One region of the Mesorhizobium sp. A623 genome, then DNA from elsewhere that is predicted to be linked to it. Evidence: predicted binding sites of a transcription regulator. Region 1 holds the regulator's gene; each other region holds the start of a gene.
What was found. The regulator LexA, encoded in region 1, represses DNA repair genes until DNA is damaged. The targets are predictions, from matches to a motif close to TGTTCNNNNTGTGTTCNG.
Positions count from the first base shown of each region.

Region 2: a site for LexA is predicted at 5,109-5,126, ahead of ACX3P1_RS03960 (ImuA family protein). Genes of this name have one in related genera too.
Region 3: a site for LexA is predicted at 5,935-5,952, ahead of uvrA (excinuclease ABC subunit UvrA). Genes of this name have one in related genera too.
Region 4: a site for LexA is predicted at 5,208-5,225, ahead of ACX3P1_RS24700 (ImuA family protein). Genes of this name have one in related genera too.

Region 1 covers NZ_JBTMXB010000004.1:123,252-131,228, forward strand. Annotated here, with positions in the region: gene gltX (glutamate--tRNA ligase) at 1-868, opposite strand, end outside; gene ACX3P1_RS06225 (ComEC/Rec2 family competence protein) at 964-2,442, shown strand; gene ACX3P1_RS06230 (ComEC/Rec2 family competence protein) at 2,439-3,446, shown strand; gene lexA (transcriptional repressor LexA) at 3,549-4,295, opposite strand; gene ACX3P1_RS06240 (molybdopterin molybdotransferase MoeA) at 4,410-5,615, opposite strand; gene moaC (cyclic pyranopterin monophosphate synthase MoaC) at 5,617-6,099, opposite strand; gene trpC (indole-3-glycerol phosphate synthase TrpC) at 6,092-6,907, opposite strand; gene trpD (anthranilate phosphoribosyltransferase) at 6,912-7,922, opposite strand; gene ACX3P1_RS06260 (SurA N-terminal domain-containing protein) at 7,919-7,977, opposite strand, start outside.
Region 2 covers NZ_JBTMXB010000002.1:345,526-353,502, forward strand. Annotated here, with positions in the region: gene ACX3P1_RS03940 (YfbU family protein) at 1-437, opposite strand, end outside; gene ACX3P1_RS03945 (hypothetical protein) at 571-1,398, shown strand; gene ACX3P1_RS03950 (protein-L-isoaspartate O-methyltransferase family protein) at 1,739-2,605, shown strand; gene ACX3P1_RS03955 (ATP-dependent helicase) at 2,918-4,987, opposite strand; gene ACX3P1_RS03960 (ImuA family protein) at 5,174-5,935, shown strand; gene ACX3P1_RS03965 (Y-family DNA polymerase) at 5,850-7,373, shown strand; partial or broken gene ACX3P1_RS03970 (error-prone DNA polymerase) at 7,370-7,977, shown strand, end outside.
Region 3 covers NZ_JBTMXB010000003.1:225,758-233,734, forward strand. Annotated here, with positions in the region: gene ACX3P1_RS05020 (GcvT family protein) at 1-236, shown strand, start outside; gene ACX3P1_RS05025 (pyridoxal phosphate-dependent aminotransferase) at 240-1,421, shown strand; gene ACX3P1_RS05030 (GcvT family protein) at 1,460-3,904, shown strand; gene ssb (single-stranded DNA-binding protein) at 4,401-4,910, opposite strand; gene ACX3P1_RS05040 (hypothetical protein) at 5,109-5,390, shown strand; gene uvrA (excinuclease ABC subunit UvrA) at 6,095-7,977, shown strand, end outside.
Region 4 covers NZ_JBTMXB010000043.1:4,226-12,202, forward strand. Annotated here, with positions in the region: gene ACX3P1_RS24690 (error-prone DNA polymerase) at 1-2,688, opposite strand, end outside; gene ACX3P1_RS24695 (Y-family DNA polymerase) at 2,709-4,223, opposite strand; gene ACX3P1_RS24700 (ImuA family protein) at 4,165-5,184, opposite strand; gene ACX3P1_RS24705 (metallopeptidase family protein) at 5,366-5,788, shown strand; gene ACX3P1_RS24710 (DUF1737 domain-containing protein) at 5,844-6,053, opposite strand; gene ACX3P1_RS24715 (HpcH/HpaI aldolase/citrate lyase family protein) at 6,085-6,960, opposite strand; gene ACX3P1_RS24720 (NAD(P)/FAD-dependent oxidoreductase) at 7,075-7,977, shown strand, end outside.

The sequences.
Region 1 (7,977 bases):
CGAACCATTTGACCATGTCGGTCACCGACATGACCTCGTCGTCGCCATGGCTCCAGCCAAGACGCGCCAGGTAGTTAAGTAGCGCTTCCGGCAAATAGCCCATGGCGCGGTAAGCCTCGACGCCGAGCGCCCCGTGGCGCTTCGAAAGCTTGGCGCCGTCCGCCCCGTGGATCAGCGGAATATGCGCCATTTCCGGCACCTCCCAGCCCATGGCGCGGTAGATCACCGTCTGGCGCGCGGCATTGGTCAGGTGGTCGTCGCCCCGGATAATATGGGTGACGCCCATGTCGTGGTCGTCGACGACGACGGCATGCATGTAGGTCGGGTTTCCGTCCGAGCGCAGGATGATGAAATCGTCGAGATCCTTGTTGGGAAAGCGCACCTCGCCCTGCACCAGATCCCGCACCAGCGTCTCGCCGTCTGTCGGCGCCTTGATGCGGATCGCACCCGGCACGCCTTCGGGCGCTTCGGCGGGATCGCGGTCGCGCCAGCGGCCATCATAGCGCGGCGGCCGCCCCTCGGCGCGCGCCGTTTCGCGCATTTCGGTAAGTTCGGCAGGTGTTGCGTAGCAGTAATAGGCCTTGCCTTGCCGCACGAGTTCTTCGGCCACTTCGCGGTGGCGCGGCGCACGCTCGAACTGCGAAACCGGCTCGCCGTTCCATTTCAGGCCGAGCCAGCTAAGGCCGTCGAGAATGGCGGCGGTCGCCGCTTCCGTGGAGCGCTCCCGGTCGGTGTCTTCGATGCGCAGCAGCATCGTGCCGCCGACATGTTGCGAATAGAGCCAGTTGAACAGCGCCGTACGCGCGCCGCCTATGTGCAGGAAGCCGGTGGGCGAGGGGGCAAAACGGGTGACGATCTTGTCGGGCATGTCGAATTCTCGAAGGAAATGGTTTTTGCGCGCGGGGTTTCGCGCCTCGCGCGTTCATGTAGCATAGGAGGTCGAGGGCGCAAGGGGCAGACCCGATGGCTGGACTGGGCCGGGGCAGCACGCACAGCGCCGGCGCAAGTGAAAACGCCGGCGAACGGCTGCTGCTGGGCCTTGCGCCGCCGAAGGAACGCCAGTCGGTTGTCGAACCGCAAAATCTCGCTTTGCCGCACGGCACGGCCGGAAGTTTTGTCCCGACCATTCCGGCGACCATCGATCGCGGCAAAATAGGGCGTCGCCGCTTTGCCGTCGCCACCTTGCCAGGCCGGATAGCGGCTGCTTCCATTACCGAGCTTGATCGCGGCGTCGTGTTTCTACTGGTGCCGGTGTTTCTCGCCATCGGCGTGGCGCTCTATTTTTCGCTCGATGCCGAGCCCGGCTTTCTGCAACCGGTAGCGCTGGTCTGCGCGCTGGCCGGCGTGGCGTTCCTGTCGCGCGCGCGTCCGTTACCGTATCTCTGCCTGACCGCCGCCCTGCTATGCAGCCTTGGCTTCCTCGCAGCCAAGATCGAGACGTGGCGTGCCGGCACCCAGACCATGGGATCGGAAATATCGACTAGCCTGACCGGGCGGGTCGTGTCGGTCGATCAGATGGAAACCGGCCGTGTCAGGCTGACCCTCGACGTACTCTCGACGGCGAGGCCGACGCTGCGTTATGCGCCGGAGCGGGTACGGCTGTCCGCGCGTACGATTCCGCAAGGCGTTACCGCAGGTTCTGTGCTGAACGGTTATGTCCGGCTTTTGCCGCCGACCGGCCCGGTGCGGCCCGACAGCTACGACTATTCCTTCCAGAGTTATTTCGACGGTATCGGCGCGAGCGGCTTCTTCCTGAGCAATCCGAAGCGGGTTGCCTCGGCGTCGATGCCGGTATCGGCAAGGGTGGCGTCCGCGATCGAAAACGCGCGCGAAGCCATTGCCGGCCGTATTCGGCAAAGCGTCGGCGGTCCCGAAGGCGAGATCGCCGCCGCGCTGATCGTTGGCGTGCGCGCCGGCATCCCGGACGCCATCAACGAAGCCATGCGCAAGACTGGCATTTACCACATCATCTCGATTTCTGGCCTGCACATGGCGCTGGTTGCCGGCACGATCATGCTGCTGCTGCGCGGCGGGTTCGCGCTGTTTCCCGATTTCTCCTCGCGCCGGCCGGTGAAAAAATATGCCGCCGCCGCCGCGCTCTTTTCCATCGCCGCCTATCTTGCCATTTCGGGCGTCGTGGTGGCCGCCGAGCGCAGTTTCATCATGCTGGCGGTCATGCTGCTGGCCGTGCTGTTCGACCGCGCGGCGCTGACCATGCGCAATCTGGCCATTTCCGCCATTGCGGTGATCGTGGTGTCGCCGCACGAGGTCGTCGGCCCGAGCTTCCAGATGTCGTTTGCGGCAACCGCGGCCCTGGTCGGCGCCTATGCCGGCTGGTCCGATTACCGGTCGGGGCGGGCAGGCGGCAAGGTGCCCGCGCGCCGCTCTGTCGCAGGCTTCTGTCACGCAAATTCCTGGCGGGAATGGGCGGTCTCGCGATGACGTCCATCATCGCCGGAGGCGCTACGACGCTTTATGCCATGTGGCATTTCCAGCGCGTCGCGCCGCTCAGCCTGTTTGCCAATCTGGCGGTGATGCCCATCGTCTCGGTCATCGTCATGCCGTTTGCCGTGCTTGCCGCGCTGGCCATGCCGTTCGGCGCGGATGGCCCCTTCCTCTATGTCATGGGCAGGGGGCTGGCCGCGATGATCGTCATATCCGACTGGATCGCGGCGCGCTCGCCCATCGACGCGGTCGGCCTCGTTTCCGTCCAGTCGGTGCTGTTCATCACCGGCGCGCTGGTCTTTGCCACGATGGCGACCACCTGGCTACGGCTTGCCGCACTACCCCTGGCGATTGCCGGTCTGCTGGCGGTGCCCATGGTGAAGACGCCGGACGTGCTGGTGTCGGAGGACGCTCGGCTTGTCGCCGTGTCGATCGGCGGAAGCGAACTGGCGGTCAACCGACCTCGACCCAACGCGTTCACCATCGACAATTGGCGCCGCGCGCTCAATGCCGAAACCGTCATTAAGCCGGAGATGGTCAAGGTTAAAACCTCAGGGGCCAAAACCCTCGAGTTCGACCTTGCCGACAGCATGGAACTACCGCCGGGAACGCCGTTCCTGTGCGCGCAAGGCCTGTGTGTCGCCCGTCACGAGGCCGGCGCGCTGGTTGCCCATGCGCAGGACGCCAAGGCGGCCAGACCCGCCTGCGCCTTCGCGAGCGTGATCATCATCGACGACGCGACCGCCTCCGACCCATGCCGCGATCCGCTGGTCACGGTGATCACCAAGCGCCAACTGGCTCGCTCCGGCAGCGTCGAGATATTCTTCAACCGGCAATCGGCAGCAGTACCGGCGGAAATCCGTTTCGCCGTCGAAGAACACTATCGGCCCTGGCACACGCAGCGGAAGTTTTCACGCGAGGCCCGCGGCTTGCCGCCTTATAAAAAGGTGGTTCGGACAAGAACCAAAACGACCGGTGTCACCACAGCGGGCGACGATTGAGCCCAACGCGGCGGCTGTCGAGCGATCTTGCTGGATTAAGTCAGCGTTTTGAACACGACGGCCGAGTAGCATTTGCCATGCCAGTTCAGGAAGGCCGTCGACTCAGTAACGTCGGATCAACCCGACCAGTTTGCCCTGCACCTTGACCCTGTCAGGTCCGAAGATGCGCGTTTCGTAGGCGGGATTGGCGGCTTCAAGCGCGATGGACGCGCCCTTGCGGCGAAACCGCTTCAACGTGGCTTCTTCCTCATCGACGAGGGCGACGATAATTTCGCCGGGATTGGCGGTGTTGGCATTGCGGATGATGACCGTATCGCCGTCGAAGATGCCGGCCTCGATCATCGAATCGCCCTTCACCTCCAGCGCGTAGTGCTCACCGCCCATGATCATGTCCGGCGGAACCGAGATCGAATGCGTCTTGTGCTGGATGGCGTCGATCGGCACGCCGGCGGCGATGCGTCCCATGACCGGGATCGAGACATTGGCGGCGACATCGTCGTCATTGCCCGCGCTCTGCAGCCGAGAGTTCTTGCCTTGCCCGCCCGAATTGCCCTGGCCCGAACCATTCTGACCCTGGCCGCCCTGAATGACGCTGGGCGAAAATTTGCGCGCCCCGTTGAAACTGGGCGTCAGCGATTCCGGCATGCGCAAGACTTCGAGAGCACGTGCGCGGTTGGGAAGCCGCCGGATGAAGCCGCGTTCCTCCAGTGCGGTAATCAGGCGATGAATCCCCGACTTCGAGGCAAGATCGAGCGCATCCTTCATCTCGTCGAAGGAGGGCGGAACGCCGCTCTCCTTCAGCCTTTCGTTGATGAAGAGAAGCAGTTCGTGTTGCTTGCGCGTCAGCATGGCGGCCCCCGGCGGTCCGATATGGAATCGGAAAAACAAAACCAGAACAAACAGTATCTGTTCCAGTTGTGTTCCGCAACCATTTAAAGTTTAATGAATGTGTTGACGATTTGTTCAGCGTAACATCAGCACGCGGCAGGCGTCGCCGGCCTGCGCGGCAGGCGCAAAGGGTTCGCGCACGATCAGGCCGCCCGCTTCAGTCATTCTTCGCAGCATCGACGAATCCTGAACACCGAACGGCGTCGCCACCAGCGCGCCTGTATCGTCGCGCACCGCCGCGCGAACATAGTCCTGGCGCAGATCGTTGGCCGGCATGGGTGCGCCGAGAAGCGCCTCGCGCAGGTCGGGGCGGTAGGCGCGGCCGCCAAGGCGCGCAAGCAGCGGCTTGAGGAAAAGCTGAGAGCACACCAGGCTGGCGACTGGGTTGCCGGGCAGGCCGATGCAGCGGACATTGTCCAGCCGACCCGACATCAGCGGCTTGCCGGGGCGCATCGCCACCTTCCAGAAGTCCAGCACCATGCCCTCCTCGGCAAGCACGTCGTGGACGAGATCGTGGTCGCCGACGGAAGCCCCCCCCAGCGTGACGATGACATCGGCACCGGCTGCCACGGCCTGCCGCACCAGCGCGGCGATGGCCTCCCTGCGGTCCGCCGCAATGCCGAGATCGAGCGCGCGCGCGCCGACCGAATGTGCGGTTGCAGCGACCCCGTAGGCGTTGGACGAGATGATCTGGCCGGGGCCGAGCACGCTGCCCGGTGCGCGCAATTCGTCGCCGGTGGCGATGATGGCGACCAGCGGCCTCCGCACCACGCTCACGCTTGGATGATTGGCGGAGGCCGCGAGCGAAAGGGCCGCCGGATCGAGCAGGCGGCCGGCCTCCAGAAGAACGTCACCGGTAACGAAATCGAGGCCGGCGCGGCGGATGTTGCGGCCCTTGTCCGTCGGCTCCAGCACCTCGACGGTCGCGTTGCCCAGATCGTGGACGTTTTCCTGGATGACGATGGTGTCTGCGCCTTCGGGTAGCGGCGCGCCAGTGAAGATGCGCACGGCCTGGCCCGCGTTAACGCTGCCGGCAAAGCTGCGACCGGCCGGCGCCGTGCCGATCACCGACAGCCGTGCGGGCAGGGTGGCGATATCGGCGAAACGCACCGCATAGCCGTCCATGGCGGATGCGTCGAAGGGCGGCTGGGTGCGCAGCGCCACGATCGGCTCGGCCAGCACGCGGTCCATCGCCTCGAGCAGGGGGACACTTTCGCCGGCCAGCGGCTCTGCGCCGGCCAACAGGCGTTCAAGCGCTTCGGAAACCGGGATCAGCGCCATTTCACGCTTCCGCTTGATAGTGACCGGATTTGCCGCCAATCTTTTCCACCAGCCGGATGCCGGAAATCACCATGGCGCGGTCGACCGCCTTGGCCATGTCGTAGATGGTCAGGCAGGCGACGGAAGCGGCGGTCAGCGCCTCCATCTCGACGCCGGTCTTGGCGGTGACGCGGGCCAGCGCGGTAATTTTAAGGCCGGGCAAAGCATGATCCGGTTCGATGTCGACCGACACTTTGGTCAAAAGCAGCGGATGGCAGAGCGGGATTAGTTCGTGCGTCTTCTTGGCGGCCATGATGCCGGCAATGCGCGCGGTGCCGAGCACGTCGCCCTTCTTGGCGTTGCCGGCGAGGATCATCGCCAGCGTTTCGGGCAGCATGGTCACGAACCCCTCGGCAATCGCCGTGCGGGTAGTCTCGGCCTTGTCGCCGACATCGACCATATGCGCCTCGCCCTGCGCACCGAGATGGGTGAGGCGGCTAGACATGTTCCGCGGCGGTGGCCGCCCCGGTCAGCAGCAGCCGTGTCGCCTGCGCCACATCTTCCTGCCGCATCAGGCTTTCGCCAATCAGGAACGTGCCGATATGGCTCTTTTCCAGCCGCTTGCAGTCTTCGTGCGAAAAAATACCGCTCTCGCTGACCAGAAGCCGGCCCACTGGGACCATCGAGGCCAGCCGCTCGGACACGTCCAGGCTGGTTTCGAACGTGCGCAGATTGCGGTTGTTGATGCCGATCAGCCGCGATTCGAGCTTTAGCGCGCGTTCCAGTTCGGCCTCGTCATGCACCTCGATCAGCGCGTCCATGCCCAGCGCGAAGGCGGTGTCTTCCAGTTCTCGCGCCATGGCGTCATCGACGCTGGCCATGATGATGAGGATGGCATCCGCGCCCCAGGCGCGCGCCTCATAAACTTGATAGGGATCGAACAGGAAGTCCTTGCGCAAAGCGGGCAGGGCGACTGCCGCCCGCGCACCGGTCAGAAATTCCGGCGCACCCTGGAAGGACGGCCCATCAGTCAGCACGGAAAGGCAGGCAGCGCCGCCCGTCTCGTAGGCTTTCGCCAGCACCGGCGGGTCGAAATCGGCCCGGATCAGACCTTTTGAGGGGCTTGCCTTCTTGATCTCGGCAATCAGGCCGAATTTTTTGGCGCTCCGCTTGGCTTCCAGTGCCGCCAGAAAGCCGCGCGGCGCGTCAGCATCGGCGGCGCGCGCCTTAATCTCGGCCAGCGGCGTGCGGGCCTTGGCGGCGGCGATCTCGTCGCGCTTGTAGGCTTCGATCTTGCGCAGGATATCGGCCATGGCTCTATTCGTTCGATACTTTCACAAGCGCGTCGAGCATGGCAAGCGCGCGGCCGCTGTCGATCGTCTGGGCGGCGGTCTGCATGCCGTCGGCAAGCGTCGTTGCCCTTCCGGCAATGACAAGGCCGGCACCCGCGTTCATTAGCACGGTGTCGCGGAACGCGCCTGGCGCTCCGCCGAGCATGGCCCGCAGCGCCTGCGCGTTAGTAGTGGAATCACCCCCGCGCAGATCCTGCTTGTTCCAGCGTTTCAGGCCGACGGCTTCCGGGGTCAGCGTGAAATTGCGGATTTCTCCGCCGACGAGTTCCGCCACCTGCGTTTCGCCGGTCGTGGTGATCTCGTCATAGCCGTCGCCATGGACGACCCAGACATGCTCCGCGCCCAGCGTCTTCAGCGTCTCGGCAACGGGAATGACCCATTCGGGAGAAAACACGCCGACCAGCTGGCGGCTGACGCCGGCCGGGTTGGAGAGCGGCCCCAGAAGATTGAAGATGGTGCGCGTGCCAAGCTCGACGCGGGTCGGCCCGACATGCTTCATGGCCGGGTGATGCGCCGGCGCGAACATGAAGCCGATGCCGGCCTGCTTTATGCAGCGGCTGATGGCTTCCGGCGGCAGGTCGATCTTGACGCCGAGCGAAGTCAGCACGTCCGCTGTGCCGGTCAGGGAGGAACTGCCGCGATTGCCGTGCTTGGCGACCGGCGCGCCGCTGCCGGCGATGACGAAGGCGGCTCCGGTCGAAATATTGAAGCTGTGCGAACCGTCGCCACCGGTGCCGACGATGTCGATCGCATCGGCGGGCGCTTCCACGCGCAACATCTTTTCGCGCATGGTGGCGACCGCGCCGGAAATCTCTTCCACCGTTTCGCCGCGAACGCGCAGCGCCATCAGGAAGCCGCCGATCTGGCCGGGCGTGGCATCGCCCGACATGATGATGTCAAAGGCTTCGCGCGCTTCCTCGAAGGAGAGGGCGCTACCGCCGCCAACCTTGGCGATATGGGCTTTCAGCGTGTTCATCTTGCCAGTGCTTGGCTGATTGCGGTCTGGTCGATCTGGACGGGATACTGCGTCT
Region 2 (7,977 bases), on a different contig from region 1:
TCGACTCCGAAGCCCTTGCAAGCCCTCTCAATGAAGTTCCACATGTCCATCACATCCACAACAAGGCTAACCCGCTTCGGGTCGTCCACATGGTTGTGAAGGATGCCGGTCATCTCCCAATCGAGCGCCCAGAAATGCCCGCCGTAGATAGCCTGCTCGATAAGCTCCACATCTTTGATGTCGTATTCGTTGTCCTTCTTGTCCTTCCTTCCGCTAATCTGGTCACGCCTAATTTGTGCCAGCATCCACATCATCATCTTTTCGGGGTTGGTCGGTCGAAAATCCCGTTGAGATTTGGCGGCAAGACCTCCCTCCACAAGGCGACGGATGGCCTCTGACCGTGAGGGAAGGTCAGCGTGCTCTCCGCGCCAAACGTCCACTTTCTGAATCAAATCGGCATCTAGCCGTAGTTCCAAGCGTTCTGTTTTAGGTACCATGGTAATCTCCTGTGCGTTACGTCAATCCCCATATTGTACGGTAGATGTACGGAATACGCAACACACGTACGGCACAGACAACAGCTTTGGATGCGGTAGGGTAGGGTACGGAACGAATGGGGCACAGCGGTCTATGACTTCAACGCTAATTGATGTTTGGAACATCAAGACATTTGACGATGCGCTAATGACTGAGTTGGATGCAAAGCGCGAGGCGCTCTGCGACTATGAATATACTAGCAAGAAAGATTACCGCGAACAGCAGGCGGCTAAGCGGTGGGTTCCGCTTAAAGAAAATCCCTATGCCGCTGAGCGGCAATACATTCTTGAGCACATCATTATGCCTATGATGGAGCAACGCACCATTCGCGCGTGGCACTACACGCGCCTTACGGACGATGAAGCTAAGCTTCTCCAATCCGATGGTATCCATACTTCGGATTTAGCGGCCATCCGCAAAAGGCTCGACGCTCAAGTGGCCGCAGGCGTCATTTCAGCCAAGGTTGCCGATGCGTTACATGGAGCTAGCCCCTTCCATCACCAGAACGAGGCGCGCTCGGGCAAATTCTGGATGACATCACACCCCTTTCCTGCCGACCACCATGGCGTAGAATTATTGCTGGCTCATTGGGGCGGGGAAGGCGTGTATTTTTGGCTGGAAGATGGTGAACTTATCGAACTTGTGAAAGGCATCGGCCGACCTCGCGCTATTGAGGTTGCCGTTCCGCTGGGCGTCACGACTAGCGCCTATTCCGCAGCCAAGGCTGTGATTGCCGCATTTGTAGTGGCGCACGGCTGCGAGTCTGATTGGCCTGCCTTCGATTTATATACAACAAGCGCGCTGGATGCCGACGCTGTGCTAAATGTGCTAACGGCGAGCGACCCCGATTTCTCCGCACTGGCACGCGGCTATCCGGATCATTTCGTTGACCAGAGTTTTAGGCAGGGGTGGCCACCTTGATAACATAGCAGGCAGGGGATGCGACGCCTCACGGGAGTCCGAATCGGGCGCACGGCGCGCAGTAAAGTTGCGCGGGCTCAGAATGTACCGCACTTCGTTCGCTCGGCGGTGCCTGCCGACCCCTGCGCTTCGTAGGCGGGAACGGGGCCGAAACCGGACCGTCAGCGCTTGGCTGCCGCTGTGCGGATAGCTGCCGTTCTGCAGCCGACCCCATCTCGGCCGTTCATGGCAGGAGGCGAGGACCCCTAGAGCGGACCTTGCAGGTCGACATTGACTTGGATCATATCTGTCGCATGTTTCGGGACTTTCGCGACAGGAATCTATGGAGTTGGTTCTGCTGATGACACCTGACGAATTGAAGATCGTGCGGCGAGCTTATGCGAAGCAGATCACGGCGGCTGTGAGAGTTGTCGATGAACGTGTTGAAGCAGCCTTTGCCGAAGTACCGCGAGAAGATTTCCTTGGTCCCGGTCCGTGGCCGATCTTCCGAATGCGAAGAGCCTATGTTCCGACCCCGACCGCCGACCCGGTCTACCTCTATACGGATGACGTTGTTGGTATCGTCCCTGAGCGCCACATCAACAACGGACAACCTTCACTTCATGCCTTCCTGCTTTCGCAGGCCGCCCTGCGAGCAGGCGAGCATATCGTGCATGTTGGCGCTGGTGCCGGCTACTATTCTGCGATCATGGCGAACCTCGTTGCCGCATCCGGCAGGGTGACGGCGATTGAGTTCGAGCAGGAGCTTGCTGCGCGGGCGAAAGCAAATCTCGCTGCCTATCCGATCGTTTCCGTGGTCCATGGAGATGGCAGCTCCGTAGCGTTTGATTCAGCCGATGTGATCTATGTGAACGCCGGCGCGACCCGGCCCGCGAATATCTGGCTGGACCGGCTCAATAACGGCGGAAGGCTGATCCTGCCGCTTACGACCGATCTTGGATTTACCAGCAGCAATTGGAGCAACATGCACCTTCGCGGGGCGGTGTTCCTCGTGACGCGTAGGGGTGAGGAATTTCACGCGCAATGGATTTCGCCGGTGGCCATCTTCCCCTGTGAAGGAATGCGCGATGAGGAATCGGAAAAAGCGCTCGCGGCGGCATTCGAGAGCGGGGAGCACAAGCGGGTGACCCGGCTGTATCGTACTGATGAGGTGCCGGCCGAGCGATGTTGGGTTCGCGCTCCCGGCTGGTGCCTAGCCTATGCTTAGACAACGGTTCGGCATCATACCGTCGCGTAATTCCTAAGTTCCACGACAGTACCGGAAGTGCTGATTTTCCAGGGATTTTCTGTCGCAAATATCAGCCGCAGAAATCGACGATCTGCGACCGACTTCTGCAATACCGAATGGCGGGTATCCCGCGAAACCCAATGGGAAGAAGACAGTCCGCTTCCCACCCAATAGCCGCCATATCGGCGACAAATGCGCCTCAATTTCGTGCGGTGAGGAGGTTTGCGTCACGCGCAAGCCGCCACTGGCCATCGGTCTCCTTGCGCAGGAAGGTGCATGTCTTAACGGCCTCTAGCGCCACATGCCGCGCATTCGGGCACCGACGTCCACGCGGATCTGGCGAGCGTCCGGCCTTGTGCCATCGCTGTGCACAATTAACGGCCAACTGCAGGATTCAAACAGCGAGAGGAGCGCCTTGGGAATGAAACGAGTGCGCGACGCATAAACATGCCGATCGCCATAGGCGTTCTGCCCATGGGTGAAGAACCGCTGCGGCGTAACGAGGTGCAGGCTGTCCTTGGCGCGCGTCATCGCCACATAGAGCAACCGACGCTCCTCCTCGATGTCGTCGGTCGTTCCGACGCCAAGGTCGGAGGGAATGCAGCCGTCGATGGTATTGAGGACGAAGACCGATTTCCATTCCTGACCCTTGGCTGAATGGATCGTGGAGAGGATGAGGTAATCCTCATCGAGATGCGGAACGCCGGACTGGTCGCTGGTGGCATCCGGCGGATCGAGGGTCAGTTCCGTGAGGAAGCGCTCGCGGGATGGATAGCCGGCCGCGATCTGCTCAAGCTGCAACAGGTCCGCCTTGCGGATCTCGGCATCCTCGTGGATGCGGTCGAGATGCGGCTCGTACCAGAGACGTGCCTGCTCGATTTCGGCGGGCCATTCGGCCAGTCCGTTGCGCAAATGCTGCAATACTTCGACAAATGCGGTCCAATCCTCGCCGCATCGGGGCGGCGAGGGTATTTCGGAAAGGGTTGTGATCGGCTCCGGATCGGCTGCCATCGCGTCGAGCACACGGCTTGCCGTTTGCGGTCCAACACCAGGCAAAAGTTGCATCAACCGGAAACCCGCCACTCGGTCACGCGGGTTTTGCGCAAACCGCAGCACTGCCAGCATGTCCTTTACGTGGGCGCTATCGAGGAATTTCAGGCCGCCGAATTTGACAAAGGGAATATTGCGGCGCGTCAGTTCCACTTCAAGCGGTCCGCTGTGGCTTGAGGTGCGGAATAGGACTGCCTGCTGCTTTAGCGCCGTTCCGCTCTCCCGGTTCTCCAGGACCTGTTCGACGATATAGCGCGCCTGGTCGGCCTCGTCCCTGACCGTCACCAGCCGCGGACGATCAGCGGATTCCCGTTCCGTCCAGAGGTTCTTGGTGAAACGCTCGCGCGACAGGTCGATCACGCCATTTGCGGCGGCAAGGATCGGCTTGCTCGATCGGTAGTTCCGGTCAAGCGTAATGATCTCGGCCGTCGGACTGAACTCGCCGGGGAAGTCGAGGATGTTGCGCACCGTCGCGGCGCGGAAGGAATAGATCGATTGAGCGTCGTCGCCGACGACCGTTAATCCTCTGCCGCCCGGCTTCAACGCCATCAGGATCGATGATTGCAGGCGGTTGGTGTCCTGATATTCATCGACGAGAACATGATCCCAGCGGCTGCCAATGTCGTCGGCGAGCAGCGGATCACCGACGGCTTGTGCCCAATAGAGAAGCAGATCGTCGTAGTCGAGAACGTTCTGGACCTGCTTGGCTTCGACATAGGCGGCAAACAATTCGCGCAGTTGCGAACTCCATCCCGAGACCCAAGGGAAGAAGGTCCGTAACACCTCGTCGAGCCGCTTCTCCGAATTTACCGTGCGGGAATAAATGGACAGGCAGGTTCCCTTGGTCGGAAATCGGCTTTCCATCTTCGAGAATCCAAGTTCGTGCCGGGCGAGGTTCATCAGGTCGGCGCTGTCTTCCCGGTCGTGGATGGTAAAATCCGGGTCGAGGCCGATCTGCTCGGCATAGTCGCGCAGCAATCGCGCGCCGATGCCATGGAATGTCCCGGCCCAGGCCAGCGCATCAGTCATGACCCCGGCATTCGCTCCAAGCACCTGGGCGCAAATCCGTTCGACACGCCTTGCCATTTCGCTTGCGGCGCGGCGTGAGAACGTCATCAGGAGGATACGGCGAGGGTCAGCGCCCCTGACGATCAGGTGGGCGACACGGTGGGCCAGCGTATTGGTCTTTCCCGATCCGGCACCCGCGATGACCAGAAGCGGACCGCCAATCGTTGACGGCAACAGATCCGTTCCATGTTCGACCGCCAGGCGTTGCTCGGTATTTAATTTTTCCAGATAAGCAGCGCCCACGAAACCCTCTATCCATCTGCGATTCCTGATCGATTCGACATTCTTCGCTTTCGCGCTGTCGGTCGACTTGTCCGATCGCATCATGCTGGCCGTCCGAGGCGGATTGACTCGTTCTCGTCAGCGGAACAAATAAGGAACATATCAACCCGAAAACCCGTTGGGAAGCCAACCAGGAAGCTTTTCTGTATGACCGACAACACTGTCAGTCCCGCCATTACCGAGCTTCGAGAGCGTATCGCGCGACTTGAGGGTGGAAACGTGCGAGATCGCGCGGTCATACCTTTCGGGGTTGCGGCCATCGATCGGGTTTTACCTGGGGGAGGGTTAGCGTTGGCAAGCCTGCATGAGGTGGCGGGCGGCGGCAATGGCGCGATCGACGGCGCGGCGGCTGCCTTGTTTGCCGCAGGGATTGCGGGGCGGACAATCGGCAAGGTCTTGTGGTGCGTGACCCGCCAGGACCTGTTCGCGCCGGCTGTCGCCCAGGCCGGATTGTCTCCCGGCCGGGTGATCTATGTCGAGGCCGGCGACGAAAACGCCGTTCTTGCCTGTTTCGAGGAAGGCCTTCGCCACGGGGGGCTGGGAGCGGTCGTCGCCGAAGTCGCAAAGCTTTCCATGACCGCGTCGCGCCGGTTGCAGCTTGCCGCCGAAAGCTCAGGCGCGATCGGCATCGCCATACGCCGATGGCGGCGGCAGGCCGATACCACGGACTTCGGACAGCCGACCGCCTCGGTCACAAGGTGGCGGGTGTCGGTGCTTCCCTCCGTCCCGTTGCCTGTCCCAGGCGTTGGCCGCGCCCGCTGGCAACTTGAACTGATCCGATGCCGCGCCGGTGAAAGCGCTGATTTCGAAGTGGAGGCCTGCGATGCCAAGGGTCGTATCGCTCTTTCTTCCGCTGTGGTCGACAGACCGCAACAGAAGGAAATTGGGCGACGCCGCGCCTCCGCCTGAGACGCCGCTTGTCCTGACAGGCCGTGACGGAAGACGTCGTGTCGTGCTTGCCGCCAATGCGCCCGCACTGGCGCTTGGCCTGCGCGTCGGCATGCCCGCCAGCAAGGCGCAGGCACTTGTCCAGAACCTGGCCATCATGGATGCCGAGCCCGCGGCCGATACTGAGGCGCTGGACAAGCTCGCTTTGTGGGTGCTCCGCCGCTACGCTCCGATCGTCGCCGCCGATCCACCCGCTGGTCTGGTCATTGACACGATGGGCGCTGATCATCTTCACGGTGGCGAGAGCGCCATGCTCACCGACATGGTGGGACGGTTCGCTGCGTCCGGCATTACAGCGCGTGCCGCGATCGCCGATAGCTGGGGTGCGGCGCATGCTCTTGCCCGCTTTGGCGCGCGGCCGGTCCAGGTCGTGCCGATCGGGGAGAGTGCCGCTGCGATCCAGGAACTGCCGATCGCAGCGTTGCGCTTGCCGACCGAGATGGTCGCCAGTCTGCGTCGGCTCGGCCTTGACCGTATTGCCGACCTCTCCCAAAAACCGCGTGCGCCGCTGACCCTGCGGTTCGGGCCGGAGCTCGGCCGTCGGCTTGACCAGGCGATGAACCGCCTCGGCGAACCGATCGAACCGATCCGGCCGCCCGAAATCGCCGAGGTCCGCCGCGCATTCGGCGAGCCGATCGGGGCCGCCGAAACCATTGCCAAATATACGGCAAGGCTCGTTGCTGAACTTTGTTCGTTGCTCGAGGTCAGGGGACACGGTGCGCGGCGTCTCGATCTCCTGCTCTACCGCGTCGACAACCGTGTCGAGGCGATCCGTGTCGGCACGGCGCAGCCTGTTCGTGACGTGAAACGGCTGGCACGACTTCTCTCCGACAAGATCGAAACGATAGATCCAGGCTTCGGCATCGAACTCATGCGGCTGGCCGCTACCGAAGCCGAACCACTGAAACACAAGCAGACGATTTCTTTATTGTTCGAAGCGCCCGAGGCTGATGTCTCTGGTTTGATCGACACGCTCTCCAACCGCATCGGCGAAGAGCGGCTCTATCGCTTTGCACCAATGGCCAGCGACGTTCCGGAACGTTCCGTCCAACGGATAGCCCCGACCACACCGGATTGCGGCGAAACCTGGCCGAGCCGTTGGCCGCGGCCGACACGATTGCTGCAGACTCCGGAATTGATCGAGACCGTGGCGCTTCTGCCCGATCATCCTCCCGTCACGTTCACATGGCGCGGTATCCGCCGTCGTGTCCGCCGCGCCGACGGTCCCGAACGCATTTTCGGCGAATGGTGGAAACGCGACGCCGAGCTGACGGCTGTCCGGGATTATTTCCAGGTCGAGGACGATTCCGGCGAGCGCTTCTGGATCTACCGCGCCGGTGACGGGGAGGATGCAGCGACGGGCTCGCACAAATGGTTCCTGCACGGGATATTCGGATGAACAGCGTCGTGCGCTACGCGGAACTGCAGGTGACCTCGCACTTTTCCTTCCTGCGAGGCGCGAGCAGTTGTGAGGAATTGTTTTCGCAGGCCGCCGCACTTGGCATCGAGGCACTGGCCGTCGTGGACCGCAACAGTGTCGCCGGGATTGTCCGTGCCCACCAGGCGGCCAAGGAAACCGGGCTGCGCCTGATCGTCGGCTGCCGTCTCGATCTCACCGACGGCCTATCGGTTTTGGTCTATCCCACCGACCGGCCCGCCTATGCGCGGCTTTGCCGATTGCTGTCGTTCGGCAAAGGGCGGGGCGGAAAGGGCAAATGCATTCTCGGATGGGAGGATGTCGTCGCCTATGGCGAAGGATTGATCGCGGTCCTTGTACCCGACGAAGCCGATGATACGTGCGGTTTCCGCTTGAGGCGATTGCGCGAATCCTTCGGCGATCGCGCCTATTTGGCGCTGACGCTCCGGCGGCGGCCAAACGATCAACTGCGATTGCATGAGTTGTCGAACCTCGCGGCTTCGATGGGTGTGCCCACCGTCATCACCAATGACGTCCTGTTCCACGCTCCGGCGCGACGTCTAATGCAGGACGTGGTCACCTGCAT
Region 3 (7,977 bases), on a different contig from region 1:
ACTGCGACGCGCCCTACATGGCCACGCTGTGGCATGACGGCAAAATCGTCGGCGAAACCCTGTCAGGAGGCTTTGGCCACCGTGTGGACAAGTCGATTGCGCTGGGCATGATCCGGCCGGACCTGAGCGAGGCCGGCACCGAGATCGAGATCGAAATCTTCGGCGACCGTTTCAAGGCCATCGTCCAGAAGGACGAACCGCTCTGGGATCCGAAAAACGAAAGACTGAGAGCGTAAAGCATGCCCAGACCATCATCGCGCATTTCCGGCATCGAACCCTCTGGCAAGGACGGCTGGGAAGTACATATGGCCGCCATCGCGCGCAAGCATGCAGGCGAACCCATCATCATGCTGTCCGTCGGCGACCATGATTTTCATACGCCCAACGAGACGGTCGAGGCCTGCGTCACGGCGGTCCGCGCCGGCTACCACCACTATACGCAGCTTTCCGGCATTCAGCCATTGCGTGAAGCCATGGCGAAAATCTCGACCCAAAGCACGGGCGTCGAGACCCGTGTGGACGAGATAATCGCAACCCCCGGCGGCCAGGCGGCTCTTTACGCCGCCGTGCAGGCCGTACTCGATCCGGGCGACCATGCCATTGTGGTCGCGCCCTACTACGCGACTTATCCCGGTACGTTCCGGGCAGCCGGCGCCACCTTTACGGTGGTCGAGACACGCGCGGAAAACGGGTTCCAGCCGGATGCCAAGGCAATTCAGGCGGCGGTACAGCCCAACACGCGCGCCATGCTGATCAATACGCCGAACAACCCGACCGGCGCCATCTATTCGCACCAGGCGCTCGAAGGCATCGCGGAAATCTGCCGCGAGCACGATTTGTGGCTTTTGTCCGACGAGGTTTACTGGACACTGGGCGGCAGAAAACATTCGTCGCCCCGCGCCCTGCCCGGCATGAGCGAACGCACGCTGGTCATCAACTCCATGTCCAAGAGCCACGGCATGACCGGCTGGCGCATCGGCTGGCTGACCGCCCCGGCGGACCTCGTCCGGTTGCTGATCGACCTCAATCTGGTCAGCACCTACGGCCTTCCGGATTTCGTCTCCCGCGCCGCCGTCGAGACGCTGGAAAACGCCTATGGCGTCAGGGAAATCGCGGAACGCTACGCCGGCCGTCGCACCCTGTTCCTCGATGCCGTGCGCGGCATGAACGACGTTATCGTGCGCGGCTCGGAAGGCGGTATGTATGTCATGCTCGATGTCAGCGCCATTGAGCCGGACGACGAAAAATTTGCCTTCGGCTTTCTCGATGCGGAGCAGGTCGGCGTGATGCCGGGCTCCAGCTTCGGCGCCGCCGCCGCTGGCCATATCCGCATCAGCCTGTGCCAGCCCGAAGCCGTATTGAAGGAGGCGGCGGCACGGCTGCGCCGCTTCGCCTCGGCCTATCGCCGTAAGGCCGCATGAGTTTTTTAAGCTAAACAAACACGATTTCAGGGACAAAAATGGCTGAACTTCCCACCAAGGCACGCGTCGTCATCATCGGCGGCGGCGTATCCGGCTGCTCCGTCGCCTATCACCTTGCGAAACTCGGGTGGACAGACATCGTCCTGCTGGAACGAAAGCAACTGACCAGCGGCACGACATGGCATGCAGCCGGCCTGATCGGCCAGTTGCGCGCAACGGCCAACATGACGCGGCTGGCGAAATACACCGCCGAACTCTACGCCAAGCTGGAAGAGGAAACCGGCGTCGCCACCGGCATGCGCCAATGCGGCTCGATCTCCGTCGCGCTGACGCAGGACCGCAAGGAAGAACTCTATCGCGGCGCGTCGATGGCGCGGGCTTACGGCGTCGATATCGAGGAAATATCGCCGGCAGAAGTGAAGAGCCGCTACCCGCACCTCGAAGTCTCCGACGTGCAAGGCGCGGTCTTCATCCCCAAGGACGGCCAGGGCGACCCCGCCAACATCACGCTGGCATTGGCCAAGGGCGCGCGCCAGCGCGGCGCAAAGATATTCGAGCAGGCCAAGGTCACTAAAATCCACCAGCAGAAGGGCAAGGTCAGCGGCGTAACCGTCGTCATGAACGGCGAGATGCACACGATCGAGTGCGAGCACATCGTCAACTGCGCCGGCATGTGGGCGCGCGACCTCGGCGCGTCTGTCGGCGTACCGGTGCCGCTGCATGCCTGCGAGCATTTTTACATCGTCACCGAGGCCATTCCCAACCTTGGCCGGCTGCCCGTGCTGCGCGTGCCCGACGAATGCGCCTACTACAAGGAAGATGCCGGCAAAATCCTGCTCGGCGCGTTCGAGCCTGTCGCCAAGCCGTGGGGCATGCAGGGCATTTCAGAGGATTTCTGCTTCGACCAGTTGCCGGAAGACTTTAACCATTTCGAGCCGATCCTCGAAAAGGCGGTGAAGCGCATGCCGCTGCTGGCCGATGCCGGCATCCATACCTTCTTCAACGGTCCCGAAAGCTTTACGCCGGACGACCGCTATTATCTGGGTGAAGCGCCGCAACTCGGCAATTTCTGGGTGGCGTGCGGGTTCAATTCCATCGGCATCCAGTCCTCCGGCGGTTCGGGCATGGCGTTGGCGCAATGGATGCAAGACGGCGAGCCGCCCTTCGACCTGTGGGACGTGGACATACGGCGTGTGCAGCCATTCCAGGCGAACCGCTCCTATCTTTTCCAGCGCTCGAAAGAAACGCTCGGCCTGCTCTACGCCGACCATTTCCCCTACCGCCAGCCGGCCACCGCGCGCGGCGTACGCCGCTCACCCCTGCATGAACACCTGAAGGCGCGCGGCGCGGTCTTCGGCGAAACCGCAGGCTGGGAGCGCGCCAACTGGTTCGCAAAGGAAGGTCAGGAACGCGAATACCGCTATTCGTGGAAACGGCAGAACTGGTTCGACAACCAGCGCGAGGAACATCTGGCCGTGCGCAATAATGTCGGCCTGTTCGACATGACCTCCTTCGGCAAGATCAGGATCGAGGGGCGCGACGCGCTCGCCTTCCTGCAGCGCCTTTGCGCCAACGATCTCGATGTCGCACCCGGAAAGATCGTCTACACCCAGATGCTGAATGCGCGGGCCGGCATCGAAAGCGACCTGACCATTTCCCGCCTGTCGCCAACCGCCTTCTTCGCCGTCGTGCCCGGCGCGACGCTGCAGCGCGACCTTGCCTGGTTGCGCAAGCATGTGCGTGACGAATTCGTCGTCATCACCGAGGTGACGGCGTCCGAATCCGTGCTGTGCCTGATGGGGCCGCGCTCGCGCGAGCTGATCCAGAAGGTCAGCCCGAACGATTTTTCCAACGAGAACAACCCTTTCGGCACATTCCAGAATATCGAGATCGGCATGGGACTGGCCCGCGCCCACCGCGTCACTTATGTCGGTGAACTCGGCTGGGAACTCTATGTATCGACCGACCAGACAGCCCACGTCTTCGAGGCGCTGGAGGAAGCCGGGCGCGCCTTCGACCTGAAGCTCTGCGGCCTGCATACGCTGGATTCCTGCCGTATCGAAAAGGCGTTCCGCCATTTCGGACACGATATCACCGACGAGGACCACGTGCTGGAAGCCGGCCTCGGCTTTGCCGTAAAAACCGGCAAGGGCGACTTCATCGGCCGCGACGCCGTGCTGCGCAAGAAGGAAGCCGGCCTAGACCGGCGCATGGTGCAGTTCCGCCTGACCGACCCGGAACCGCTGCTGTTCCACAACGAGGCGCTGCTGCGCGACGGAAAGATCGTCGGCAGTGTCACGTCCGGCAATTACGGCCACCATCTCGGCGGTGCGATCGGCATGGCCTATGTGCCCTGCAAGGGCGAAAGCGAAGCCGATATTCTCGGCTCCAGCTACGAGATCGAAATCGCCGGCGAGCGTTTTGAGGCCGAAGCCTCGCTCAAGCCGATGTATGATCCCAAAAGCGAGCGGGTGCGGGCTTAGTTTTTTCGACTGCCGCCAGCATTTCGGGGAAGACCGGTCTTCAACGACCGGTCTTCCCGCGAATGCATGTCGCCCGAAAGTGGGAACCGGTTTCAGGGCAACGACATGCATCGAAACAAGTGCTTGAAGCGCACCGCATAAATCCATTCAGATGCGACGCGCTGTAGCGCCATTCTTCAAGGAACGGCTTTTCGTGGATCGAGTTTGATGCTTCCGCTCAGCAGTAAGCGCGCAACGAAAAAGGTACTGTTTCCAGTGCCTTCAGTTCATTGACAAAGGCATCTGTTCACCTGGCGTCATCCTCGGCCTTGCGCCGAGGATCTGCCGACACTCCCGTAAGGGCACGGAAAAGGCTCTACAACTTCACGAAAGCAAATCCTCGGCACAAGGCCGACGGGCATGGGTTCGCCAACGGTTTGTCAGCAGCCTGAAGGCACCGTTTCCGTGCCTTTTAGAAGAAAAATCATCCCAGTTTACAACGGCGCGTGACCACCTCTCAAAACGGAATTTCGTCGTCCAGATCCCGCGAGCCGCCACCGCCGCTCCTGCCGCCGCCACGATTGGAATTGTCGCTCGGACCTGACTGGCCGAAATCGGAGCCGCGGCTGCTGTCGCCACCCGAATAGCCACCGACCTGACCACCTTCGCCGCCCTGACCTCGCGAATCGAGCATCTGCAGCTCACCACGGAATTTCTGCAGCACCACTTCCGTCGAGTATCGCTCCACGCCGTCCTTTTCCCACTTGCGCGTCTGCAGGGCGCCCTCAAGGTACACTTTCATGCCCTTCTTCAGATACTGCTCGGCGACCTTGGCCAGATTGTCGTTGAAAATGACGACCTGGTGCCACTCGGTCTTTTCCTTGCGCTCACCGGAATTCTTGTCGCGCCAGCTTTCCGACGTCGCGATGCGCAGATTGACGACCGCGTCGCCGGAATTCAGCCGGCGAATCTCCGGGTCCGCGCCCAGATTTCCCACTAAAATGACCTTGTTGACGCTACCCGCCATAAACCTTCTCCGCGCTCATCCGAAACCAACTTCACCGCACCTTACAGGCTGGCGGATAACTGCGCCGCCCCTGACACTTCTTTTCCCACAAGGTTTTTGTTCTCTATATGTTCTATATCGACGCGCCTTTCATGTCAAGCTTGGGATCGGAATGCGTCCCGCCTAGCCGTTTCCGCGCTGGCCCTGTATGATCGCCAGATGTTCCAGAACCGCTTCTCCTTATATCTGGCCACCTTGGCCTGCGCTGCCGTCGCCGCCCCTCTGGCGTTTGCCGGAGGCGCGCCCCAAACCCCGGCAAAAAGCGCGCTTCCCGGCGTTGGTGGCGACTACAGCATCGTCAGACCCCTTCCTGCCGAACCGGATGGTCAAGACCGCAACGCCTCGCCCAACCAGTTCAAGATCGGCGATATGGACGTTCGAATAGGCGGCAGCATTACTGTGGATATCGGGGCCGGTTCGCTATCGTCCCCGCGTCATTAAGGCGCTTGCAACCGACCGGCGCAACACGCCGTCTTAAGCCGACAGCGTCCACGCACGGCAGCCCCATGCAAATCGGCCCCGCCGCTGCTTTCACAGAACGGCCGGGGCCTTTGTGACGTCTAGCCACTTTCGCCGGGAGGGTTTTACCGGCTTTGTAATTCGGATGCTTCGCGGCGTCAGCCGTCGATCCGACTGCAGTCTCTGATTTTCGGGGGTTCGGCAAATTGCACGAAGGCCAAGGAACGTCAGCCTGTCAGCAATATTTGCCGCGGCTCCGGCATCAGCGGAGCCTGTTGGGACTATCCGGTGGAGTCATGCCTCGCTCCTTCTGTCCGTTCAACACAGTCGCTAGAAGCACACATCCGCCAATCTGCGGCGCCTCGCAGAGGGCCCTTCTTCCCAGGCCACGCAACGGCAACATGCTTCCTTGACGCCCAGATCGTGCTCTCCTCTCCCGTTAGCGTCAACCCTTGAATGCCCGAAATGGAAAAAGTGATCGCAAGCGGAACTGAAAGGCGGGCTCCTGCCAGATTTGTCAGGAACCTGTTCAGTCTTTGTTCTTTATGCTTGCCCGCCGGCCCGAAAGACGCTTAAACGCGGGTGGCAAGTTCTGCGCCTCTCGACGCGGCGGCGAATATACCTACATGAGGGGATGGCGGCAGCCCGCCGATCCATGAATTCCAGACCTGAGGCGGCGACCGGCGATGGCCGACCATAAATATCTGTCCATTCGCGGGGCGCGCGAACACAATCTGAAGAACATCGACATCGACCTGCCGCGTGACTCTCTGATTGTCATGACCGGCGTGTCGGGGTCCGGCAAATCGTCGCTCGCTTTCGATACGATCTATGCGGAAGGCCAGCGGCGCTATGTCGAGAGCCTGTCTGCCTATGCGCGCCAGTTTCTGGAGATGATGCAGAAGCCGGATGTCGACCAGATCGACGGCCTGTCGCCCGCCATCTCCATCGAGCAGAAGACCACCTCGAAAAACCCGCGCTCGACGGTCGGCACCGTCACCGAAATCTACGACTACATGCGCCTGCTGTTCGCGCGCGTCGGCGTCCCCTATTCGCCGGCCACCGGCCTGCCGATCGAGAGCCAGACGGTTTCGCAGATGGTCGATCGCGTACTCGCGGTGGAGGAAGGCACGCGGCTGTTCATCCTCGCGCCCATCGTGCGCGGCCGCAAAGGCGAGTATCGCAAGGAGTTGCTGGAGCTTCAGAAGAAGGGCTTTCAGCGCGTCAAGGTCGACGGCGTCTTCTATGAAATCGCCGACGTGCCGGCGCTGGACAAGAAATACAAGCACGATCTCGACGTGGTGGTCGACCGCATCGTCGTGCGTGGCGATCTCGCGACGCGGCTGGCCGATTCCATCGAAACGGCGCTGAAATTGGCAGAGGGACTGTGTGTCGCGGAATTTGCCGACAAGCCGCTCGATGCCAGCCAGACCGGCGAGGATTCGGTCAACAAATCGAAGAACGAGACGCATGAGCGCATTCTGTTTTCCGAAAAATTCGCCTGCCCGGTATCCGGGTTCACCATCCCGGAGATCGAGCCGCGGCTGTTCTCCTTCAACAACCCATTCGGTGCCTGCCCGACCTGCGACGGTCTGGGTAGCCAGCGCGCCGTCGATGCGAACCTGATAGTGCCCGACGACAATGTCTCGCTGCGCGCCGGCGCCGTCAGTCCATGGGCGAAATCGACTTCGCCCTATTACGCGCAGACGCTGGAGGCGCTCGGCAAGGTCTATGGCTTCAAACTGGCCGACAAATTCAAGGACCTCGACGACGAGGCCAAGCACGCCGTCCTGCATGGCACCGGCGCGGTCGAGATTCCGTTCCAGTATGATGACGGCCTGCGTTCCTACAAGACGACCAAGACGTTCGAGGGTGTGATCCCCAACCTCGAACGGCGTTGGAAAGAAACCGAATCCGCCTGGATGCGCGAGGAGATCGAGCGCTTCATGGCGGCGACGCCCTGCCCCGCATGCAAGGGTTATCGCCTGAAGCCCGAGGCTTTGGCCGTGAAGATCGGCGGAAAGCACATCGGCGAGGTGACGGAACAGTCGATCCGCAATGCCAACCAGTGGTTTGCCGACCTGCCTGCCGCGCTCAACGACAAGCAGAACGAAATCGCGGTGCGCGTGCTCAAGGAAATCCGCGAACGGCTGCGCTTTTTGAACGATGTCGGCCTCGACTATCTGACCCTTGCCCGGAACTCCGGCACGCTTTCCGGTGGCGAGAGCCAGCGCATCCGGCTTGCCTCGCAGATCGGCTCCGGCCTGACCGGAGTGCTCTACGTGCTGGATGAACCGTCCATCGGCCTGCACCAGCGCGACAATGCCCGCCTGCTCGATACGCTGAAACATCTGCGCGATATCGGCAATACGGTGATCGTCGTCGAGCATGACGAGGACGCGATCCTGCACGCCGACTATGTCGTCGATATCGGCCCCGCCGCCGGCATCCATGGCGGCCGCATCATCGCCGAAGGCACGCCGCAGCAGGTCATGGCCAATCCCAATTCGATCACCGGCAAATATCTGTCGGGCGAACTGGAGGTGGCGACACCTGGCATACGGCGCGA
Region 4 (7,977 bases), on a different contig from region 1:
GCGACGGTCGATGCCGAGCGAGCGGAAAGCGTCGGCCTCTGCCAGCTTCTCGATCTCGCCGACATCGAGGCCGGAGCGCAGCCAGACATCGCGCACCGACATGTAGCCGCTTCCGCGCCGCGCCACGAACAGCGCCATGCGCTCCTCTGACAACCCCTTGATCTGGCGAAAGCCGAGCCGGACGGCGTTGCTGCTTTTGATCACGCCGCGCATTTCGGCATGACGCGCAATCACCCGGCGCGGATCGAAGGGCGATTTTTCCAGCGCGCAGTCCCACTCGGAAAGATTCACGTCGACATCGCGGATATCGATGCCGTGGTCGAGCGCGTCGCGTACCAGTTGGGCCGGCGCATAAAAGCCCATCGGCTGGGAGTTCAGGATCGCGGCGCAAAAGACGTCGGGATAAAACGTCTTGAACCAGCAGGAAGCATAGACCAGTAGCGCGAAAGACGCGGCATGGCTTTCGGGAAAGCCGTAATCCCCAAAACCCTCGATCTGCCGGAAGCAGCGTTCGGCGAAGTCACGCGGGTAGTCATTCTTGACCATGCCCTCGATGAAATCCTGCCGGTGACCGTCAATCGTGCCATTGCGCCGGAAGGTCGCCATCGAACGGCGTAACTGGTCAGCTTTGCCGGGTGGGAAACCGGCGGCCTCGATGGCGATTTTCATGGCCTGTTCCTGAAACAGGGGGATGCCGAGTGTCTTGTGAAGTATCTTGTGGAGCATCGGGTTCGGATAGTGGACCTCCTCCAGTTTCATTCGCCTGCGCAGATAGGGATGCACCATGTCGCCCTGGATCGGGCCGGGCCGCACGATCGCCACCTCGATAACGAGGTCATAGAATTCTCGCGGTTGCAGGCGCGGCAGCATCGACATTTGCGCGCGCGATTCGATCTGGAAGACGCCGAGCGTGTCGGCCCGACAGATCATATCGTAGACGCGGGCATCTTCCGGCGGGAGGGTAGCAAGCTCGAGCCGACGGCCATGCTCGTCATATTCTTCATAATGTTCTTCCAGGAGATCGAAGGCGCGGCGGATGCAGGACAGCATGCCGAGCGCCAGCACGTCGACCTTGAGCAGGCCGACGGCGTCAAGGTCGTCCTTGTCCCACTCCACCATCTTGCGCTCGTCCATCGCTGTCTTGACGATGGGCACGATCTCATCAAGCCGATCCTTGGTGATGACGAAGCCGCCGACATGCTGGGTCAGGTGGCGCGGGAATCCCATGATCTCGTTGGAAAGGTCTATCACCTGTCTCGTCAGGGGATCGGCCTTGTCCAGGCCTCCGGCTTGCGTCTCCTTTTCACCCAGCTTCGACGACCACCAGCCCCATATGGAACCGGATAGCCCGCTCCTCACGTCGTCCGACAGGCCCAGTGCCTTGGCCACTTCGCGCAGCGCGGAACGGCCGCGATAGCTTGTGACGGCGGCGGCGAGCGCCGTGCGCTTGGCGCTGTATTTCGAGTAGATATACTGCATGACCTCTTCACGCCGCTCATGCTCGAAGTCCACATCGATGTCGGGCGGCTCGTTGCGTTCCTCCGAGATGAAGCGCTCGAACAGCGTATCGATCATGTCCGGGCCGACAGGCGTGACGCCGATGCAGAAGCAGACAACGGAATTGGCGGCAGAGCCTCGACCCTGGCACAGAATGCCCCGGCTGCGCGCAAACCGGACGATGTCGTGGACCGTCAGGAAATAGCGCGCATAGCCCATCCGTTCGATGAGCGAGAGTTCTTCCAGGATATGTTGCGATACCGATGCCGGCACCCCGTCGGGATATCGCTCCGCGGCACCCTCCAGCGCCAGTCGTGCCAGTTCCTGTTGCGGGGTCGCGCCATCGCGGGTCGCCTCGTCTGGATAGTTGTACTGAAGATCACCTAGGGAAAAGGAAAGCTCCGCTGCGAAGCGCTGCGTCTCGATCAGCGCCTGTGGATGGCGGCGGAAAAGCCGCGCCATCTCGGCCGGCGGCTTCAGGTGGCGCTCGGCATTGGCGGCGAGTTCCAGTCCGGCCTCGGCCACGGGCACGTTGAGGCGGATTGCCGTCAGCACGTCCTGGAGCCGCCGGCGCTCGGCCGCGTGATAGAGAACGTCGTTGGTCGCCATCAAGGGCAGGCCGAGCGCCTCGGCCATCGCCGCCGCCTGCTCGATCCGAAAACGGTCGTCGCCGCGATAGGCGGGCGCCACGGCAAGCCGCAGGGCCTTGCCGAACCGATCCTTGAGCGAACGCAGGATTTCCATCTGGCTTTTTGCGCGGGGCGACAAGTCCGGCAGCATCGCCAGCGATAGAAGGTCTCCCCATTCGAACAAATCGGCGCGGTCAAGCAGGGTCGCACCTTTCTCCGTCTCGTCGCGCAGATTGGCCTGCGTCAGCATCCGGCACAGGTTCCCCCAGCCCTTGCGGTCCTGCGGGTAGGCGAGGATGTCCGGCGTGCCGTCGCGGAAAACCAGGCGACAGCCCGGATGATAGGGGAGCGTCATCGGCTCGGCGTCCGGCGTCAGTTTGGCCTGCTTCGACTGGCTCCAGGCGCGCACCACGCCGGCCACGCTGTTGCGGTCGGCAAGCCCCATGCCGGCATGACCGAGCCGGCAGGCAGCCACGACCAGTTCCTCCGGCCGCGAAGCGCCGCGCAGAAAGGAAAAATTCGACTGCACGCCGAACTCGATGTAACGCGGCTCGGCTGGCATGGTGCGTGGCGGCCTCGCGGTCATGCGAAGATGCCGTGCATGAACCAGCGCGGCGGCGTTTTTGCAGCCCCGTAAAGGCCCTGGCGAAAAAGCCAGTAGCGGCGGCCCTCGGCGTCTTCGATACGGAAATAGTCGCGCGTCTGACGTGCGGTTTCCATTATGATGGCTTGTTTTTTGACCTCCTCGGGATCCTCGCCTTCCTTCACTTCAAATGTAGTGATGCGCTCTCGCCACCATTCCGGCGCGATGCGTTCCGGTCCTTCGGCCCGCGTGACCCGGTACGAGGCGCGCCGCCAGCGGAAATGCAAAGGCGGCCCTTCCGGCAGTTCGGTCGCCGGCACATCGACCGGCTCGGGCGAGCGGAAGAGGCGGATGGGCCGTTCGTATTGGACGTCCGGCGGTGCGAGGTTTTTCGGCTTCTTTCCCAGCGCTTGCGCAAATGGCACCAAGGCAATGGCGCGTTCCGGCAGGTGGCTTTCCACGCATATCGGCTTCAACACCGCACTGTCGCCCAGCCGCGCGCGGACACGGTCGACGAAAAGTTCCAGGCTGGCGCTCTCGTCGGTTGCCTGCCCGGCCAGATCGGCCTGCTGCATGGAAAAGGCAGCGGTGGAAAGGACCGAGAGGCGGACCAGATCGAAGCCGTAGCCGGCGTCGAAATCCTGACCGGCGGCGGCAAGCCGTTCATGGAACAGTTTCTGGATCAGCACCGGGTCGCGCAAGGGCCGCGAGGTGCCGACAGCAATGCGGCTGACCGCACCGTCGACGCGAAACAGCATGAGCCCGAGCGAGCGGGCACCTTCGCCGCGGCGTTCGAGGTCCGATTTCAGCGCCTGCGCCAGGCTTTTGGTCAGGTGCTCGATGTCTTCGACCTGCGTCACCGGCTCAGCCAGATGCCGCTCGACCGAAAGCGGCGCTGCCGGCAGGCGCGGCGACACCGCCTCGTCCAACCGGCCAAGCGCCTGATCGAGGCGACAAAGCAATGCCGCACCGAACCGGCGGGCAAGCGGCCCACGCGGCGTTTCCATGACGCTTCCTACCCGGCGCAGGCCGACGCTTTCCAGGCTTTCGCGCACGCCGGGCTCGATGCGCAGCGCGACAAGCGGCAGCGGGGCAAGCAGATTTTCCTCTTCGCCGGCGGCAACGATGCGGCGGCTGGAAAAGCGCGAAGCCGCCCACGCCGCGCCGACTGTCGAGGCGATGCCAGCGCGGGCATCAAAGCCCTGTTGAAGAAACCGCGCCAGCATGCCCTCCAGCATCGCCTTCTCGCCGCCGAAAAGATGCGCGCAGCCGGTAATGTCGAGGAACAGCCCGTCCGCCCCGTCCATCGCCACCAGCGGCGTGTAGCGGTCGCACCAGTCGGCCAGCCCCTCGAGCAGGCGGCGGTCGGCCGGCGGATCGGCCTCGACGATGTCGATTGCCGGATGCATGGCGCGCGCATCGGCAACGCCCATGCCGCGCTTCAGGCCGAGCGCTTCAGCCTGCCTGTCGAGCGCGGCGATGCGCTGGGCGTTGCGGTCGAGATGGCGGACCACCAACGGCCGGCTGGCCGGCCTCCCATTCGTCGGCTGGCCCTCCGGTGTCTTGTCTGATCGCCAGCACCGTCCCAGGCGCTGCCGCAGGATCCGTTCCGTGGCGAGATAGGGAAACCACAGGCTGAGAATCCGCTGACCGCTTTTCCTCGTCTCTTCGTTCCTCGAAAATGCGTTCATCGGGGTTCCACTCCAGTATGAATTGTCCGGGCAAGGCGGTGCGGCTCTTGCCGATGGCGACGGTGAAGGCGGGCCGGCCGATAGAGCCCGCGAGCGGAGCGCCGATCGTTTCGCGCAGCGCCGACGCGGCCGGCGCCACCAGGAGGCGCATGGGGGCCGCCGTCGGCTCGGCCTCGGCCGCATGCCGCAGCAGGAACAGCGGCCGGCCGGTCTGTTGCGCCCTTGCATGCAGCCGCCGCGTCGCGGTCAGGTCGAGCCGTTGCGGATTGCCGTGAACCTCCAGCACCACGGCGGCAGGGGCGGCCAGCCGCGCCGCCTCCTCGGCGATCCACAAGGCGTCAGTGAGTTTTTTCGCCTCGCAAAAGAGCAGGGTTTCGGGCTCGATGCCGAACATGGCCTGAAGCCCCCTGGCATGGGGAAAGCCGGTTTCGCCAAACATTCCGGTCGTGCCGATCCACAGGACCGGCGCTCCAAGATCTGCCTGCCGCTTGAGGATAAGGCTGACCAGGGCCAGCATGAAGCCGGCGACAGCGCCCGCGTCGCGCGTTTCCGTGCCGTGAATCTCGATCAGCGCCGCTCTCGGCAGGCCACCGCCTAGGGCGGCGTCGAGCCGCTCGACGCCGGTAGGCAAGGCCGCATTGCCGGCTCCAACGCCGTAGCGCCGGACCGCCGCGTCATCCGCATCGGCGGGCGCCCGCAAGGGCTCCGGCAACGATCCTTCGATCTTCGCGATCTGGCGACGCAGGGCAAAAACAGTTTCCCGCGCCGCGGCATCCTTCGCCATGACGGTTCAGCTTCCAGCAAAATTGTTCCTGTTATGTTCTTATAGATTCCAGAGGCTACTCTGAGAGTCAATCGGAGTCGCAAAAGAATTTATTCCTCTTGCCTGAGGGCGGGTTCATCAAGCCGCCGTCATTTGCCGATTCCGGCGCAAAAGCCTATATGCGGGCGACAAAGGAAACCGCATGGCCCGCATCTACAAGACCCGCACCTGGCACGACGAGCTTTCGCCCTCGCTGGAGGAGATGGAGTTCCTGGCCATGGAGGTCTATGCGCATCTGCCTGAGGAGTTCCGCAAGCTGACCGGCGAGATCATCATCCAAGTCGCCGAATTCCCGACCGACGAGATCATGGACGATCTGTCGCTGGAAACACCCTTCGACCTGCTTGGCCTGTTCGAGGGGCGCGGCATCGCCGAACGCTGGAACCCGCAGACCGGCGAAGGCCCGAACCGTGTCACGCTCTACCGCCGGGCAATGCTGGACTACTGGTCCGAAAACGAGGAGACGCTGGGCGACATCGTCACCCATGTGCTCATCCACGAGATCGGCCACCATTTCGGCCTGTCGGACGACGACATGGAAAAGCTCGAGGAAGAGGCCGCGTAATTTTTTCCCCGGCATGCCGCCCAACGCCGCCGTTTAAACGACCCGTCGCCCAACCCTACCAATCGCTGAGCTTGGTCTTGCCGGCCTCGTATTCCTGGCCGTCGACGTCCTTCACCACGGCCTGGCCGCAGCGCATGATCTTTTCCTTTTTATCATAGGCGTAGGTCGGCGAACCGTAGAGGTGCCAGCCCTTGTTCAACGCCGCCGTCACCTTGTGGCAGAAGGAGGCGTCGTCGATGGCGGTGAGAAAACGATAGAGGCGCATTGGTCTATCCCTGCGATGAGAGGTGTGGCGATCATGCCCCGATGGCGGTCGCCTTTGCCAGCAGTTTTTCAGCCTGCGCCAGATGCAGGCGCTCGACCATTTTCCCGTTCAATCCGATCACGCCTTTTTGCGTGTTCCCGGCCAGCGCGAAAGCGTCGTGGATGGCCCGTGCTTCGGCAATGGCTTGCTGCGAAGGTGAAAACGCCGCGTTGGCCGGCTCGACCTGCGACGGATGGATCAGCGTCTTGCCATCGAAGCCCATGCTTGCCGCCTCCCCACATTCGCGGGCAAAGCCGTCCACATCGCGGAAATCGTTGAAGACGCCGTCCAGAAGGTCGATCCCGCCGGCCCGCGCCGCCAGCACCATCTGCATCAGCCATGGCACCAGATAGCGCCGGTCGGGTGTCGCTAAAACGCCGGTTTCCTTGGCCAGATCGTTCGTTCCGGCCACGAAACAATCAAGCCGCGAGGCCGGGTCGCGGCCAAGTTCGGCGATCGCGCCGATATTGAGCATCGCCTTCGGCGTTTCGATCATCGCCCACAGTTTCACCTCGTCCGGCGCAAAGGCATCGTCCAGCGCATCACCGGCTTCCAGCACATCGCGGGCCGTGTCGACCTTCGGCAGCAAAATGCCGTCCGGCTCGCAGCTAGCCGCCACCAGGAGATCGTCCATGCCCCATTCGCTGGACAGTGCGTTGATGCGCACCACCATCTCGCAACGCCGCTGCTTGGCGAGAATGCCTTTCAGCTTTTCGCGCGCCGCGCCTTTTTCGCCGGGCGCGACCGAATCCTCCAGATCGACGACGACGACATCGCAGGCAAGCGAGCCAATCTTGGCCAGCGCCTTGTCATTGGCGGCAGGCACATAGAGCACCGAGCGGCGCGGGCGGTAGGACGGTTCTTTCATCTGGTCTTCTTGCCCGGCAAAGCTGGCCCTTGCAAGGACTTGCGACAACGTGGCGAAAGCTGTTTCCTGCACGCGTGCTATTGGAAAGCATGCAACGGTTCCGGGAATTTCTGCATGGCGCACTACGATATCGTGATCATCGGCGGGGCGATCGTCGGCTCGTCGCTTGCCTATTATTTGCGCAAGGAAGGCTTTGCCGGCACCATCGCGCTGGTCGAGCGCGATCCGCAGTTTACCCATTCGGCCACGACGCTCTCCATGGCCTCGATCCGCCAGCAATTCTCGATCCCGGAAAACATCCGCCTGTCGCAGTTCACGCTCGGCCTGTTCCGCGGGCTGAAGGACGAATTCGGCCCCGAAGCCGACATCGGCTTTCGCGAGGGCGGCTACCTGATCCTGGCCAGCGATGATGGCCTGCCGATCCTCAAGGCCAACCACGCCGTGCAGTTGGCCGAGGGGACCGACATCGTGCTGGAGGACGCCGCCACGCTGGCCAGCCGGTTCCCGTGGCTTTCCACCGAAGACATTTCCGCAGGGGCCTATGGCCGCTCGGGCGAGGGCTGGTTCGACGCGCATGCCATGCTGGGGGTGTTCCGCAAGGCGCTGCGCCAGAAAAATGTCGATTTCATCGCGGCCTCCGTCACCGGCATTTCCCGCGACGGTGACCGCGTTACCGGGGTAACGCTCGACAATGGCGAAAGGCTCGATGCCGGCATCGTCGTCAACGCCGCCGGCCCCAACGCCGGCAAAGTAGCTGGAATGGCCGAGCTGGCGCTGCCGGTCGAGCCGCGCAAGCGCACCGTATTCGTATTTGAAGCGCGCGAGAAATATGCCGACATGCCGCTGCTGGTCGATCCGAGCGGCGTCTATGTCCGCCCGGAAGGATCGGTTTATCTGACCGGCGGCGCCGAGCACGGGGAAAACGAAGCCGCCGCCGATCCAGCCGATTTCGAGCCCGAATGGGGCCTGTTCGAAGAGACGATCTGGCCGGTGCTGGCCACCCGCATTCCCGCCTTC